3 regions of the Phyllobacterium sp. CCNWLW109 genome follow, and region 1 is predicted to be linked to each of the others. Evidence: riboswitches for the same ligand, from Rfam matches in the RefSeq annotation. Region 1 holds a riboswitch; each other region holds the start of a gene.
What was found. A riboswitch is a leader RNA that binds a small molecule or an ion and turns the genes downstream of it on or off. The one in region 1 is predicted to bind thiamine pyrophosphate.

Region 2: it holds a riboswitch for thiamine pyrophosphate, as region 1 does, so the genes downstream of both, thiB (thiamine ABC transporter substrate binding subunit) here and thiC (phosphomethylpyrimidine synthase ThiC) in region 1, are expected to answer to the same signal.
Region 3: it holds a riboswitch for thiamine pyrophosphate, as region 1 does, so the genes downstream of both, thiE (thiamine phosphate synthase) here and thiC (phosphomethylpyrimidine synthase ThiC) in region 1, are expected to answer to the same signal.

What each region holds. Positions count from the first base shown of each region.
Region 1 is NZ_JBBCBK010000004.1:474,576-479,827, reverse strand. It holds gene thiS (sulfur carrier protein ThiS) at 1-112, opposite strand, end outside; gene thiO (glycine oxidase ThiO) at 81-1,076, opposite strand; gene thiC (phosphomethylpyrimidine synthase ThiC) at 1,078-2,895, opposite strand; TPP riboswitch at 2,998-3,118, opposite strand; gene V9K92_RS17785 (NAD(P)H-dependent oxidoreductase) at 3,164-3,733, opposite strand; gene rpsU (30S ribosomal protein S21) at 3,915-4,196, opposite strand; gene V9K92_RS17775 (RidA family protein) at 4,364-4,708, opposite strand; tRNA gene V9K92_RS17770 (tRNA-Lys) at 4,794-4,869, opposite strand; gene V9K92_RS17765 (PhzF family phenazine biosynthesis protein) at 4,982-5,252, opposite strand, start outside.
Region 2 is NZ_JBBCBK010000003.1:718,348-723,599, forward strand. It holds gene thiQ (thiamine ABC transporter ATP-binding protein) at 1-271, opposite strand, end outside; gene thiP (thiamine/thiamine pyrophosphate ABC transporter permease) at 264-1,895, opposite strand; gene thiB (thiamine ABC transporter substrate binding subunit) at 1,901-2,914, opposite strand; TPP riboswitch at 2,960-3,071, opposite strand; gene pcaD (3-oxoadipate enol-lactonase) at 3,753-4,583, opposite strand; gene pcaF (3-oxoadipyl-CoA thiolase) at 4,736-5,252, shown strand, end outside.
Region 3 is NZ_JBBCBK010000003.1:36,277-41,528, forward strand. It holds gene thiD (bifunctional hydroxymethylpyrimidine kinase/phosphomethylpyrimidine kinase) at 1-172, opposite strand, end outside; gene thiE (thiamine phosphate synthase) at 169-834, opposite strand; TPP riboswitch at 899-1,002, opposite strand; gene V9K92_RS10805 (TadE/TadG family type IV pilus assembly protein) at 1,053-2,018, opposite strand; gene V9K92_RS10810 (ABC transporter ATP-binding protein) at 2,167-2,937, opposite strand; gene V9K92_RS10815 (ABC transporter ATP-binding protein) at 2,934-3,767, opposite strand; gene nikC (nickel transporter permease) at 3,764-4,687, opposite strand; gene V9K92_RS10825 (ABC transporter permease) at 4,684-5,252, opposite strand, start outside.

The DNA.
Region 1 (5,252 bases):
CACTATTGACTGCTGTTGCGAGCCATTCACCCTCAAATTCAAGCTCTAACAACAGCGCTTCAAGAGTTTGCGCCGAGACATCATGCGCTTGTCCGTTCACGGTTAGTTTCATGGCGTATACTCCTTTCTTTCAGGATCATGTCGGCAGCCTGCTTTGCCATCGCTGGCGCAAGCAGAAAACCGTGTCGATAAAGTCCATTAATGCTGATGCAATTGCCCGTTTTAACCACGCGCGGCAGATTATTTGGGTAGGCTGGGCGAACGCCTGTTCCGGTTTCGATAATTTCGGCTTCACCAAATGCCGGGTGAACACTGTAGGCGGCGTTCAACAATTCCATCATTGAGCGCGCCGTTACCGGTCCATTGGCATCGCTCTCAATCATCGTCGCGCCCACCATGAAGGTGTGGTCCGGTCGGGGCACAATATAAAGCGGGAACCGCGGGTGAATAAGCCGTATGGGTCGTGATAGTGATATGTCTTTGCTGCGCAAAATGAGCATTTCGCCACGCACGCCCCGCAAATCAATATCTGGAGACGCGATTCCAGTACAATCGACAACCCATTCAAAGCTGGAAATTTCAGCGGCGCTCATCTCAGTTTCGCAGCGGGCGCCTAACCCAACGATTTTTGCCTTTAATTCCGTTAGAACCTGACGTGGCGCCAGATGCGCCTCACTTTCAAAGAACAATCCCTTGCGGAAAGCCGCCTCGCCAAGATCGGGTTCCAAGAGCGAAATTGCTTCCTCACCAATGCGCACAAAGCCCGACGTCCGCGCGCCAAAGCGCTCCAGTTCTTTTACATCCCGCGGTGTGGCCACCACCAGCGTTCCCTTGCGACTCACGGATCCGGGAATTACAGACTCCCACCAATTGGCCGCGTTCATTCCAAGATCAATGACAGCCTGTTCAGCGCTTTCGCGCTCACACCAAGGTGCGAGCATGCCACCGGCATACCAGGAGGCTGCAGAATTTTCGCCGCCAAAGGGGTCTAGTATCGTCACTTCGGCTCCACGTGCTCGAAGCTCATAAGCAACTGTGAGGCCGGCAACGCCGGCCCCTTTCACCAGAATATTCACCTCATTCCCCGGCATTGAGCGGCATATAGAGCTCGCCGCCTGTGCGGAATTTCTCCGCCATCGCTGCCATGCCTTCTTTTTGAGCCTCCGCACGAATGTCGTGTGAAATGCGCATTGAGCAAAACTTCGGCCCGCACATTGAGCAAAAATGCGCAACCTTATGCGCTTCTTTCGGCAAGGTCTCATCGTGGTAGAGTCTCGCCGTCTCAGGATCCAGAGAGAGATTAAACTGGTCCTCCCAGCGAAACTCAAAGCGCGCACGGGATAGAGCATCATCTCGAAGCTTCGCCGCCGGATGCCCCTTGGCCAAATCCGCCGCATGTGCAGCAATCTTGTAGGTAATAACGCCGACCTTTACGTCGTCTCGATTGGGCAATCCCAGATGTTCTTTAGGCGTAACATAACAAAGCATCGCCGTGCCAAACCAGCCGATCATTGCAGCACCGATGCCAGAGGTAATATGATCGTAGCCGGGAGCAATGTCTGTCGTCAGCGGTCCAAGCGTGTAGAATGGTGCCTCTCCGCAAACAGCAAGCTGCTTGTCCATATTCTCTTTGATCTTGTGCATCGGCACATGACCAGGACCTTCGATCATAACCTGGCAATCTCTGGCCCAAGCGATCTGAGTCAGTTCACCCAATGTTTCAAGCTCAGCAAACTGCGCCGCGTCGTTTGCATCGGCTATTGAACCGGGTCGCAATCCGTCACCGAGTGAAAAACTGACATCATAAGCACGGCAAATATCGCAGATTTCCTCGAAATGCTCATAAAGAAAGCTTTCCCGGTGATGATGCAGGCACCACTTTGCCATGATTGAACCGCCTCGCGAGACGATGCCCGTGACACGATTAACCGTCAGTGGAATATAATGCAGTCGGACACCGGCATGAATAGTAAAGTAGTCGACGCCCTGCTCTGCCTGTTCGATCAGCGTATCTCTGTAAACTTCCCAAGTCAGATCTTCAGCGATACCGCCAACCTTCTCCAGCGCCTGATATAGCGGGACAGTTCCGATGGGAACCGGCGAATTACGGATAATCCACTCGCGAATATTGTGGATGTTGCGCCCGGTCGACAAGTCCATCACCGTATCGCCACCCCAGCGGATAGCCCAAACCATCTTTTCGACTTCCTCCTCCATCGACGATGTGACGGCGGAATTACCGATATTGGCATTGATCTTCACGAGGAAATTCCGACCTATGATCATAGGCTCAAGCTCAGGATGATTGATATTGGCAGGTATGATGGCCCGCCCCCTGGCGATTTCCTCCCGTACGAATTCCGGTGTCACATGATCCGGTAACGATGCACCGAATGACTCGCCATCCCGAACTTGGTTCCGTGCGGCTTCCCGACCGAGATTCTCCCTTATAGCGACATATTCCATTTCAGGCGTAATAATTCCCGCGCGGGCGTAAGCAAGCTGCGTAATCGCTTTTCCGTCGTAAGCGCGGCGTGGCTGATATTGAACAGGAAATTCTCTTGTAAGCCGCTCGCCCGTGGCGAAGCCATTGTCAGCTGACTGGATTATTCGCCCCTTATAGGAATAGCTATCGGCCTGTTGACCGATTTTCCATGCCTCACGAACACGTGCGATCCCTTTATTGATATCGATACTTGCAGTTGCGTCAGTGTAGGGACCGGATGAATCGTAAACCGCAAGGTTTGGCTCACCAGCGGTGGGATGAACCGCAATTTCGCGCAAGGGAACGCGAATATCAGCATGTATCTGCCCTGGTTTATAAATCTTGATTGAGGCGGGAAGCGGCCCGGTTGAAACTTTCGGGGCCTCGGTAATTTTTGTTACAGCAGTCATCGTCAGGTTCCTTTGCGTTATTGCAGGAAACCCAGTTCTGAGCCGGAAGGATGAAAGAAGCCTCGCGAATCCAATCATGGATTCAGTGCGAATGCACTATGCGCGATAACCTTTGCACCGTCCCTACGCCAGTGTGAACTGGATCAGGTTCAACGGGTCACTGCGCTTGGCTATGCCTGAAGCAGTATCTCAGCCCCTTGTCGGGACTCCCCTGGTGAATGGCCTAAAGTGAACCGCCTGACGTATTGCTGTCAAGCGCTTCATAAAATTACGAAGCGCGAAGCGGTTTCAGAGCACCTGCCCATTTTGCAAGTTCAGTCAAAACCGTGCTGGCGCTGGTAGTTATCAGTTCATTTGGCGTGAACACGCCATCATCGTTGATAAACTGCTGGTACGAAGGAATGGGAACGCTTTCTGCAAGCGAAACCATACGGAGTGCCGAGATCAACCCTTTGACCGATTCGGTAGCACGCAATCCACCGGAAACACCGCCATAACTTACAAAGCTTACAGGTTTGTAGTTCCACTCATTCCATAAATAGACCAAGGCATTGATGAGCGAAGGTGGCGCGTTGTAGTCATATTCAGGCATGACAAAGATGTAAGCGTCGGCCGGCTCAATCGCCTCACTCCACTTCTTTGTATGCGGATGTTCGTATTTTTTCATGCGGGGATGATTCGGTTCGTCATAGACCGGCAACTTGAAATCAGCCAAATCGATAAGCACAGGGTCGAACTTGCCATCCTGCTTGGCGAATTCGTTGAACCACTTTGCTACAGCAGGACCACCACGCCCGGGCCGCGTGCTTGCGATTATAATATTGAGCCTGAGTGCCATAGGATCATATCTCCAAAACTGCGATAATCGATAAGTAAAGACATTGACCCATCGCACAAGAAGGCACTTTTTTGAAACTGCCCGGAATGTCTGCGTAGTCCCACAAAAAACGAAACCCGCTATAGCGATTTGGCCATGCGGGTTTGTCGTCACAATGAAGGGCGTTAAAGCCCGTCAGATATTAGCGATTATTATTATTATAGTCGTTACCTGCTGGCGCGCCAGGGCGTGCAACACGTTCTTTTTTCTTTGGTCCAGGCAACAAGCCTTCGCGTTGAGCCTGCTTGCGGGCGGCCTTGCGGGCGCGGCTAACGGCTTCTGCTTTTTCGCGAACACGACGTTCAGAAGGCTTTTCGAAAGCCTGACGGGCCTTCATTTCGCGAAATAGACCTTCGCGCTGCATCTTTTTCTTCAAGACCCGTAGGGCTTGTTCAACATTGTTATCACGGACGAGAACTTGCAATCGTTTTCCTTACCCATGCTTGCCTCGTCTTGCAGTACCAAAACTGGCCACAATCAGACAAGCGTTTGAAGAATTGCCACAACGGCAATCCGGAGAAGCGCGGACTTTATTCATTCCCGCGCCAAAAATCCAGTGCACCCAAGCAATTAAACTTGGATACGCAATCTTTAGATTGCAGCCGTGATGATGATTTCAACCTTATATTCCGGTGTTGCAAGCTTGGCTTCACCTGTCGCGCGTGCTGGAGCATTGGCCGGATCAACCCATGCATCCCATACTGCATTCATTTCGCCAAAGTCCTTCATGTCATCAAGCCAGATGATGGCCTGCAACAACTTCGACTTATCTGTGCCTGCCTCTTTGAGCAAACGATCAACCGAGGCCAGGACGTCTTTAGTCTGTTCTGTTACGCTCTTGCCCGGACCACCTACCTGACCGGCCAGATAGACTGTATTACCATGGATCACGGCCTGGCTCATGCGAGGGCCTGCTTCAATACGACGAACGCTCATGAAAATCTCCTGTGGAAGGTTTCGGACAAGCCGAGGCTTGCTTGGTGCAAGAAAAAAGGGCCATACGGCCCTCGTTTCAGAAAAATGGTGGGCACAGTAGGGATCGAACCTACGACCCGCTGATTAAGAGTCAGCTGCTCTACCAACTGAGCTATGTGCCCGTCAGCCGCTTCCGCGACGACAGTGAGCGCTCTATAACGGGGCAAATCTTGCCTGTCCAGCCCTTCATCAAACTTTATCGCGTTGATCGGCAAGAAGATGAAATTTTCGCTCTCAGACAAACAACTTGCCCTCTGCCACCTTGATCGCCGCGCCGCCGATTCGTGCGCTTATGATCGCCTTATCCTTAATATCGAGCTCTAGCTCAAGCTTCGACAGCCGGCCCATCTCATAGCCTTGTTCAATAGAAAACCGCTGAACCCCATCGAGCGGTTCATCGAACAAGTGAATTGCACCGGCAAACGCAGCTGTCGCTGAGCCGGTTGCAGGGTCTTCATAAGTTCCTTCGTCACTGACAAACATACGCGAATGAAAGTCGTTCTCA
Region 2 (5,252 bases), on a different contig from region 1:
TATTGTCCTGAAACACCATGGAGACTGGCCGGAGCGATGGCGGAAGATTGGTCACGTCAACCTCATTGATTAGTACCGAGCCACCAACGGGCTTCTCGAACCCGGCAATGAGATTAAGCAGCGTCGATTTTCCCGATCCGCTCGGGCCGATGACGGCGGTTATTGTGGAGGCTTGAATGGACACATCAAAGTGCATTGCCATGTCACCATAGTCGAAACGCACGGCGTTGAGACGAACAGAGACGCCATTTGTTTTTGCGGGCTTAGCCATTTGCACTGCTGTCCCTTTTGGCCAGTCGAATTGCGCCTCTATCGGCGATGATCATGAGAATGAGGCACAGCGCAGCAAGAATTAGTGCCAACCCGGCGGCGTCGGCGGTACGATAGCTTCCCATGCGTTGCAACAGCAAATAGGGCAGGGTCAGAACGGTGTCGTTGCCAAACAGGGCAATTGTTCCGAGATCACCAAGGGACAAAGCCATGGCAAAGGCAAAGGCTACGCCGAGCGGATGTTTTAAAATTGGCCAATCGATAATTCGGAGCCGGTTCCAACCCGCAATGCCCAATTGCTCGCACAGTCTGTTGTGGCGGCTTGCCGCTGTATCCCATGACGGTCGAAGAATCCGGAACGCAAAAGGGATGGCCATAGCGGCATTGACGCATATTACCATGAAGGGTGCGAGGCTGAATGGATCGACAAAGTGGCGGGAAAGAATGAACCATCCCGCACCAATGATGATAGGCGGCACCACCATGATCAAGCTCGCGCCAAGATCAAGCGAGCGCTCAAATACTCCAGCTCTGGCGTAGCGCCGCCGGGTTGCCAAAAACTCCCGCGTAATCACAAGACTAAGCGAAATTATCAGTGAAAGTGCGGCCGCGATTGCGCCAAGAACAAGACTGGTGACAATTGCGCGCCAGACGGTTGTTTCGGACAGGAGACGGGTAATATCTGCCGACAAGCCGGAAACGACAGTGCCTGCCATGGGCAAGGTTACGAACAGAAAACCGGATATAATCAGAGTAATGTTCCATAGTCTTTGCGGCAATGAAGGCATGTCGAAGCGGCGGGTCGTGGTACGCAAGCTGAAGCCTTCTTCTGTCGGACGCCCAGCGAGCGATAGAAGGCCGAGCACGATAATTGTCAGGCAAAGCTGAAGAAGCGTCAGGGACACCGCTCTGGCTATATCAAAATCGAAGTGAAGCGACTGGTATATTGCAACTTCGAGTGTCGTGGCGCGAGGCCCTCCGCCGAGTGTCAGCACCACGGTGAATGAAGTAATGCACAGCATGAAGATCAAGCCAGCCACACCCGATATACTGCGTAAAATGACCGGCCATTCGATTAATTTGAACTGTGTCCAGTTGCTCATCCCCAGTTGTGAGGAGAGTTTCCAATAATCTTCGGGAATGGAATCCAGACCTGAGAGAATGAGCCGTGTCGCCAATGGCAAATTGAAAAATACATGGGCGAGAAGAATGCCCGTCAGCCCGTAAATATCGGGAACCAAATCAAGCCCCAGCCATCCGAGGATAGCAGCCAGCAAACCGTTTCGTCCGTAAATGCTGGTGACACCGAGCACGGCAACGAGCGCTGGCAGCGCCAGAGGCAAGGCAAACAGACGCAGGAGCATTGCGCGTCCCGGAAAGCTCTGCTGCGCATGCAATGCACGGGCAAGCGGGATGGCAAGGCCGACAGAAAATACCAGGGAAAGGAGCGCTTGAAGGATTGTGAAGCGTGCAATCCGCCAAATGTAGCTGTCAAAAGTAGCAAAGCCCTCCGTGCTTCCACGGAAAGCTTCAATGGCGAGACTGAGGAGAGAGCCGCCCGCCAATACGCCCAGAAAGGCGAGAGCGAGACCTCCCGCCAAGGGTTTCATCGAAGAGGCGGCCATCTATGCTACTTGCTCATGGCTTCAAGCCACTCGTCGATCCAGGCTTTGCGATTTTTCGCCACTTCTTCAGATGTGAAAGTCAGTGTCTTTGCTGGCTTTACCAATGTGTCAAAGGCTGGATTGAGCGGATTTGAGGTTTTAGCTGCAGGATACATCCAATTGTTTTCGGGAATAGTATCCTGAAATGCCGTGCCGGTAACAAATGTCAAAAACTGCGCAGCAAGCGGGTTCTTGGCTCCGTTTACAGTTTGCGCTGCAACCTCGACCTGCAGGTAATGTCCTTCATCGAAGGATGCTGCCTTGTACCGATCGGTTTTGTCCGCGATCAGATGATAAGCGGGCGACGTAGTATAGGAAAGCACCATGGGCGCTTCACCTTTGGTAAAAAGCCCATAGGCTTCTGACCAGCCGGGCGTGACGGTTAAAACGCGATCCTTGAGTTTGGCCCAGGCTTCACTGGCCTTGTCCCCGTAAACTGATTTCATCCACAATACGAGACCAAGGCCCGGTGTAGACGTGCGAGGATCTTCAATAACGATCTTCTGCTTCGGATCGCCATCAACCAAATCCTTCAGACTAACCGGTGCGTCTTTGACTTTCTCTGTGTCATAAATGACAGCGAAGTAGCCATAATCATAGGGAACGAAAATGCTGTCCTTGAAGCCACCAGGAATGTCGATAGCAGTTGTATCTATGCCATGCGGCGCAAAAAGTCCGGTTTGCTGAGCTTCAAAAGTCAGGTTCGTATCCAGACCGAGAACAATATCCGCCTTTGTCGATGCGCCTTCAAGCTTCAGACGGTTAAGCAGCGCAACGCCATCGGCGACTGCTACAAAGTCAACAGTACAGGTGCATTGCTTCTCAAAGGCTTCTTTGACTTTTGGCCCTGGCCCCCATTCAGAGGTAAAGCTTTCATAGGTGTAGACTGTCAGCTTGCCATCCGCATTTGCTGGGCTGGAAAGGCCAAATGCCAATGCGCTGGAAACAAGGGCAAATTTCATAAATTCGAGTGGCTGCATAGGCGCCTCCTAAAGTTGAACTTCAAAAGGATAGGTGCGCCGGCTTGTGAAGCCGCATCTAATCCCTCCGCCGGTACAAACCGGATCAGGTTCCGCGGGTTGACTGGATTGGTTCCAGTCTCTCAGCCTGTTGATGCAGGCACCCCGTTAGAGCAAAGCAAGATTAGTGACTGTGTCCTGCCAACGCAAGCGCCCATCGCCTAGCTGGTTGTTTTTGTTATGCCTTCCCCTTGCCACGCCCGCTTTTGCGTCTGGCTATTGAGATGGTGGGAAAGACGGGCGGTCATCGAAGCGCGTCTTTGTAGTAGGTTAAGCGATCCGAAGACCGCCCGTCCGGCGATTTTGCATTCTGTCCGTTCCGCTTGGGAGGCCTCGGCTACCCAAGGAGTGCCATTTGCGGCGCGCCATGCGTTAGCCTTGCGCCCCTTAAAGTGCTCGTCCAGCACGCGCCGTTCCTAGTAACGGCAGGGGAACCCTTGGACAGAACGTCCCCGGATGGCGGGTCCGTAACCCGCCATCGGAGGCGCCCATCCTTCCCCAAACTTCGAACGGCTCCGGAAGCTGTTCCCCGCGGGAAGGACAGGAACAGAATAATGCAGAGCGGGTGCTGTTGGATAAGTTTGTCGAGATTATTTTTGGAAAGTCTGATTTGCACAAGCTAAGTGCGTCCTTCGACAAGCTCAGGATGAGGGAGGTCGATTGATTGCAGGGCGCCAACTCTTGCAAGGCTAGCAAGTTGTCGCTGCGACCCACAAAACTTCCCTCATGGTGAGCTTGTCGAACCACGCATTATATCGAATGCAGCTTATCCACCTCACTCGCGGCGAGTCATCTTGAGCTAGTTGAGGGTTGAGTTGCTCAAAATTGGATTGCCCTCAAGTTTGAACTCATCGATAAAGGCGCGAATGATCGCGACGAGCATTTCGGGTTGTTCCACGCAGGGAATATGCCCGGCATCCTTGATGACTTCGTAGCGCGCGCCCGGAATCAATTTAGCCATTGAAAGCACGACGTCCGGCGGTGTCGAACCATCTTGATCCCCCACAATACAGATTGTTGGAACCGATATTCGGCCTGCGTCTTCTGTCAGGTCTGCATCACGAATTGCTGCGCAGGTTCCGGCATATCCGGCCAATGGTTGACGAATCAGCATGTTCCGGTAGCCGGTTAAGGCAGGGCTGCTTTCACGATGAAATGTCGGGGTAAACCAGCGTTCGAGGATCGTGTCGGCGATGCTTTCAATACCATTTTCCTCAAGCGCGGCAATACGTGCGTTCCAGGAATCGGCATTGCCAATCTTGTGCGCGGTATCACACAAGACCAGTGCCCGAACCAGATCGGGACGGGAAGCATAAAGCCCCTGCGCAATCAGTCCGCCGACAGAAAGACCGCAAATGATTGCATTTTTAACATTGAGGAAATCCAGCAGACCTGCCAGATCGCCGACATGATCGTCGAGAGAATAGGGAGACGTGCCGACACTCGAAAGCCCGTGGCCGCGCTTATCATAGGTGACGATAGCAAAATCACCCGCCAGGCGAATAATGACATCGCGCCAGATGCGGAAGTCAGTGCCCAGAGAATTGGCAAAAACGATCACAGGTTTTGACGCTGGTCCGCCAATCAGCTGATAATGCAGCGTCACACCATTTATATCGGCAAATTGCACCTTGCTCTCCCTTTTATCCAGAATGATATGTGCGTACGGTTCTGTAGAATGAATGATCAGGGACGATCAACCGCCGAATAATTATCTATTGATGAAGCGGCAACAGACCGGCTCAAATCAACAGGCAAGAAAAAAGCATATGAGGCAGCATGATGGGTGACGTATTTATCTGCGACTATATCCGGACGCCCATTGGCCGTTTTGGTGGATCACTGGCTGGAGTTAGGGCGGATGATCTTGGGGCTATTCCAATCAAGGCATTGATGGAGCGTAATAAATCGGTCGATTGGGCAGCAATCGATGAAGTGATTTATGGATGCGCCAATCAGTCTGGCGAAGACAATCGCAATGTCGCCCGCATGTCGGCACTGCTTGCGGGATTGCCCGTGGAGGTGCCCGGCACCACGATGAACCGCCTATGCGGTTCCGGCATGGATGCCATCATCACAGCCGCACGCGCCATTCGCGCCGGTGAAATGAACATTGCCATTGCTGGCGGTGTCGAGTCCATGTCGCGCGCGCCCTTTGTGCTGCCCAAGGCAGACAGCGCCTTTTCCCGCAATGCAGAAATTTACGATACGACAATCGGCTGGCGGTTCATCAATCCACTTATGCAGCAGCAATATGGTGTGGATTCCATGCCTGATACCGCCGAAAATGTTGCCGAAG
Region 3 (5,252 bases), on a different contig from region 1:
TATCGGGCGAAAGATTCTCAATGGCCGTAACACCATGGGTGTTCTGCGCAGTGATCGCGGTGAGCACGCTCGCTCCATAAACACCGAGCGCCGAGAAGGTTTTCAAATCGGCCTGGATTCCTGCCCCGCCGCCGCTGTCAGACCCGGCAATAGTCAGCGCTATTGCGGTCATGCTGGCTCTCTTACCTGCAATGCCTCATCCACCGCCGACCGCAAAGCTTGCGCCGCTCCTTGCGGATCGTCCTGACGGAAGATCGCAGAAATGACCGCTACTCCATCGGCACCCGCTTCAATGGCAAGCGGCGTGCGCTCCAGCCCAATACCGGCGATAGCGCCTATGGGCAAATGCGGTTTTGCCTTGCGTATGATGGCAGCCAGGCGCTTGAACCCGTCAAAGCCGATCGGTTGCAGATTTTCCTTGGTGGGTGTTTCAAACAGGCCGCCAATACAGGCATAGTCAATATCGCCAGCAATTGCTGCTTGCGCGTCCGGCTCATTCTTGACGGTCAGTCCGATAATCGCATTTGGCCCGAGCAGATGTCGGACATCGGCAACCGCCATGTCTTCGCGCCCCACATGGACACCCTCAACGCCAGCGGCAAGCGCAACATCAATCCGGTCATTGACGAGCAAAGGAACGCCTGTCGCCTTGATCGCGGCGTGTATCTGCCGTGCACGATCAATCATGTCACGCGTTGCGGAGTTTTTGTCACGATACTGGATGATCGTCGCACCGCCACGCGCCGCAGCGAGAGCCAGCGCCCCCAAATCCTTGTCAGGGCCAATAGCATCAAAATCGACAATGGCATTGAGGCGGTAATCTACTTTTGTCACGTCACGGACTCCACTTTCAAAACTGGAGACCCGGATATGTGCGAAGAAAGACGAACCAGCGCGATAATTGCTCAATTCCCGTTCCTACGCCGGCATGATCCGGATCAGGTTCAAGGGTCTTGGCTCAGCGCCATCTCAGCATCGTACGATGCCCCCCTCGGAATGAAATCATGATGAGACGGCGCATCATGGAAGTCAATGCGCCGGGGTGGTTCGGCTTAACGAGTCAGTCGGACATATTCCCCGTCAACGGCCTTGCATGCGGCCTTGATCTTGTAAAGAAAGTCCGGCTCGATCACGCTCGCGGGACTTCCCCCGTCTTCCCACCAGTGATCATGCTCCTTCTGGTCGCAATCCAAAAGAGCCAGAGGATTGGTCGCGGTGGCGGTTAATCGAACACCGTCGACAAACAGGTTCGTATAGGTGCTGGAGTCCAAGGTGCTGTAGGTCGCATTATAGGTTTTATATTTCGAACCGGTATCTGCTTTGCAAACAACTTTGTTGTTCGTGGATGTGTTCCGGTAACCGATATCGCAGCCATCGGTCTTGACCTGCATAACCATGCGAAGGCTGCCTTCATCATATTCGCCAAGCTCGAATGTTACCGGCTTTCCTGTATCCGGGTCAGTGATGCCCGATCCTTTACCCCCTGCTCCGCTATGGTCTGTTGCGGTATAGGTAATTGTGCCCACTCTGACATCTTTGCCCCCCCGCGTGACATAGATGGAGACCCGTTTGTAATACCACCCGGTGACCGTATTAATCGTTATAGTAGCGCTTGACGGTTTCAATGGTGCCAATGCTTCCGCAAGCACACCTATAGCTACTTTTTCCTTGGCTAGTACCTTCATGAAAAGCGTATTTGTTTCGCCCGCGAGCGATACAATCACGCGTTGGTTGCTGGTATCAAAGCCGACCTGCATTTTATCCATCTCGGCGCCAAGATGAGCACGCAGATAGGCGCGTGCACTTGCTTCGGCAGCAGCCTTGTTTTCACCCGTAAAAACGGAGGCTCCGGCCAATGCCGCGGAATCTGCAATGCCCTGCAATCGTGAGCGATCGCCGCTTGCGCGGGTATAATCCACGGCAAGCCCGGTCATTCCCACCATAGGTACGAGCAACAATGCTAATGTGACGGCTGTCGCGCCACTACGGTCTTTCAGAAAGTTTCTTATTTTTTTCATGGCCCACTCCAGTCGCTGGGCAGACCATTGATTCAGCCATGTGAATGACGGCTTATGAAATTCATTCAGATTTTCACCATTCTGCATTCAGGCAGTAAAGAGCGCCTGAATGTTCAGCAATGGTAAAAATCCGGTGAACCTTACAGCTCTATATGGATGCTTCCGGCCGGACAAAACCCTCGCTCGCCAAAAGAAGATTGCGCGTGTAATCTTCCTTGACTGCGTGGCGGGCAAGGTCTGTCGCCGACAGGCGCTCCACCTCTGCGCCATTCTGCATCACCATCAGCCGGTCGCACATATGGGTGACCACCGCCAGATCATGGCTGACCATCAGGAAGGTCAGCTTTCTATCCCGCCTTATCTGCTCCAGCAGGTTAAGAACTTCCGCTTGTACCGAAGCATCAAGGGCTGATGTCGGTTCATCAAGAAGCAGGATTGAAGGCTCCAGGATCAATGCACGGGCAATGGCGACACGCTGGCGTTGACCGCCGGAAAGCTGATGCGAATAGCGAAAGCGAAAGCTTGAACCAAGGCCCACTTCATCAAGCGCGCGCAGGATACGTTTTTCGATATCGGCAAAGCCATGCACGACCAATGGTTCCAGCAACAGGCGATCCACGGTCTGGCGCGGATGCAGCGAGCCATAGGGGTCCTGAAACACCATTTGCACTTCACGGTAAAATGCTTTTGTACGCGACGAACCAAGCGTCTTGCCATTGACTGTGATCGCGCCGCCGGTAACAGGTGCAAGTCCCGCGACGGCTCGCAGCAAGGTTGACTTTCCCGAGCCGCTCTCGCCCACCAGACCAAAAGACTCGCCCTGCTGGACATCAAGACTGACGCCGCGCAATGCGCGAAAACGATCATACTTCACTTCAAGATTTTCGACGCTGAGAGCCGCCACTTGCAGATTGTTCATGCGGCCCACTCCGGCTTGCGGTCAAGGACCGGCAGCGGATGCCGGTCGGTGCCGATCTGCGGCATGCAATTCATCAACCCGCGTGTATATGGATGTTTTGCGTTCTTAAGGTCTGCAGCGGCGATTTCTTCGACGATCCGTCCTGCATACATGACGATAACGCGGTCGCAAAAGGAGGAGACCAGCCGCAAATCATGGGAGATGAAAATCAAACCCATGCCGCGATCCCGCACCAGATTGTCGAGGATTCGCAGCACATCCAGCTGCACTGTCACATCAAGCGCGGAAGTCGGTTCATCCGCGATCAGCAGCTCCGGTCCGGTCACCAGCATCATCGCGATCATGGCGCGTTGTCCCATGCCGCCGGAAACTTCATGCGGATGCAGATTAAAGACCCGTTCCGGATCACGTATTTGCACAGCAGCAAGCATGTCGAGCGCGCGCTTGCGTGCCTCGGCTTTGCTCACCTTTTCATGGGTGCGCAGCGTTTCAACAATCTGCCTGCCGATGCTCATCACAGGATTGAGCGAATATTTCGGGTCCTGGAGGATCATGGCGATGCGGTTTCCACGCAGGCTTCGCCGCTCCTTTGCCGAAATATCCAGAAGATCCATTCCGTCAAAATTCAACGTATCGGCGGTGATCTTTGCGTGATGTGGCGTCAGTCCCATGATTGCGCGCCCGGTCTGGGATTTTCCTGAACCGGACTCGCCAACAATGCCGAGCCTTTCGCGACCAAGCGTGAACGAAACGCCGCGCACAGCATCCACGACGCCCGTGCGGGTCGGAAATTGCACGCGAAGATCCTTGACTGTCAGCAAGGCGCTCATTGGTTGTTCCCCCTTGGATCGAGCGCATCGCGCAAGCCATCGCCAAGAAGATTAAAGCCCAGACTGACGATGAGAATTGCAAAACCCGGTGCGGCTGCCACCCACCATTGATCCATGATGAACCGGCGGCCGGATGCGATCATCGCACCCCATTCAGGCAATGGCGGCTGTGCGCCCAGACCAAGGAAACCAAGGCCTGCGGCGACCAGGATAATTCCGGCCATGTCGAGTGTCACACGGACGATCAGAGATGAAAGGCAAAGCGGCATGATGTGGCGCAGGACGATACGCATGGGTGATGCACCCATGAGCTGCACGGCGGCAATATAGTCGGAATTGCGCACGGTCAGCGTTTCAGCTCTGGCAATGCGTGCATAGGGTGGCCACGAGGTGACCGCTATGGCAATGACGGCATTCTCAATGCCAGGTCCCAGCGCCGCCACCAAAGCGAGAGCCAGAATGAGCTTTGGAAATGCCAGGAAGATATCGGTGAGCCGCATAAGAATTGCGTCTACCCAGCCTCCGGCATAACCGGCGATGGTGCCGACAAGCAGCCCAATCGGCGCGGCGATGATAGCCACGAGGACAACTACATAGAGCGTCAGACGCGAACCATAGATAAGGCGCGAAAGAATATCGCGGCCCTGATCGTCTGTGCCGAGCCAATAATCGCCACCGGGTGGCAAAAGCCGTGCATTGCGCAGATCGCCTGCAACCGGTGAATGCGGCGCAAGCAGAGGAGCGAATAGCGCCACCAGCACCAGCGCAAAAATGATACCAAGTCCGATCACGGCGAGCCTGTTGCTGGCAAAACGGCTCCAGATCAGATAGGCGCGGCCAAGCCGGGCCTGCATACGCGATTGCGGCCGGTCGCTCATCAGCCATTCACGGCGGGAAATTGGTTTTGCGATCTCGCTCATCGTGCGCGTGTCCGTGGGTCAAGTAGCCGATACAGAAGATCGGAAAGAAGGTTGATGGCGATGAACACGGCACCAATGATAATCGTGCCGCCGAGCACCGCATTCATGTCGGCATTTTGCAGCGAATTGGTGATGTAGCTGCCAAGGCCTGGCCAGGAAAAGATCGTTTCGGTCAACACTGACCCCTCAAGCAGATTGGCAAAGGAGAGCACAATCACAGTCAGCAATGGCACTGCCGCATTGCGCAGGGCATGGGCCCAGATGATACGCGTTTCTGAGAGGCCCTTGGCGCGCGCCGCAACAATATATTCCTGCTCAAGCTCGTTCAGCATGAAAGAACGCGTCATCCGGCTGATATAGGCCAGCGAAAAGTAGCCCAACACTGATGCGGGCAGGATGATGAAGCTGAAAATATTGCGGAAGACTTCCCAATTATTCTGCAAAATCGCGTCAAGCAGGTAAAGGCCGGTAATCGGCGTAAACGTGTACTCGTAGACAACGTCAATACGTCCTGGTCCCGATACCCAGCCAAGCTTGGCGTAAAACAGCACGAGACCGAGCAGCC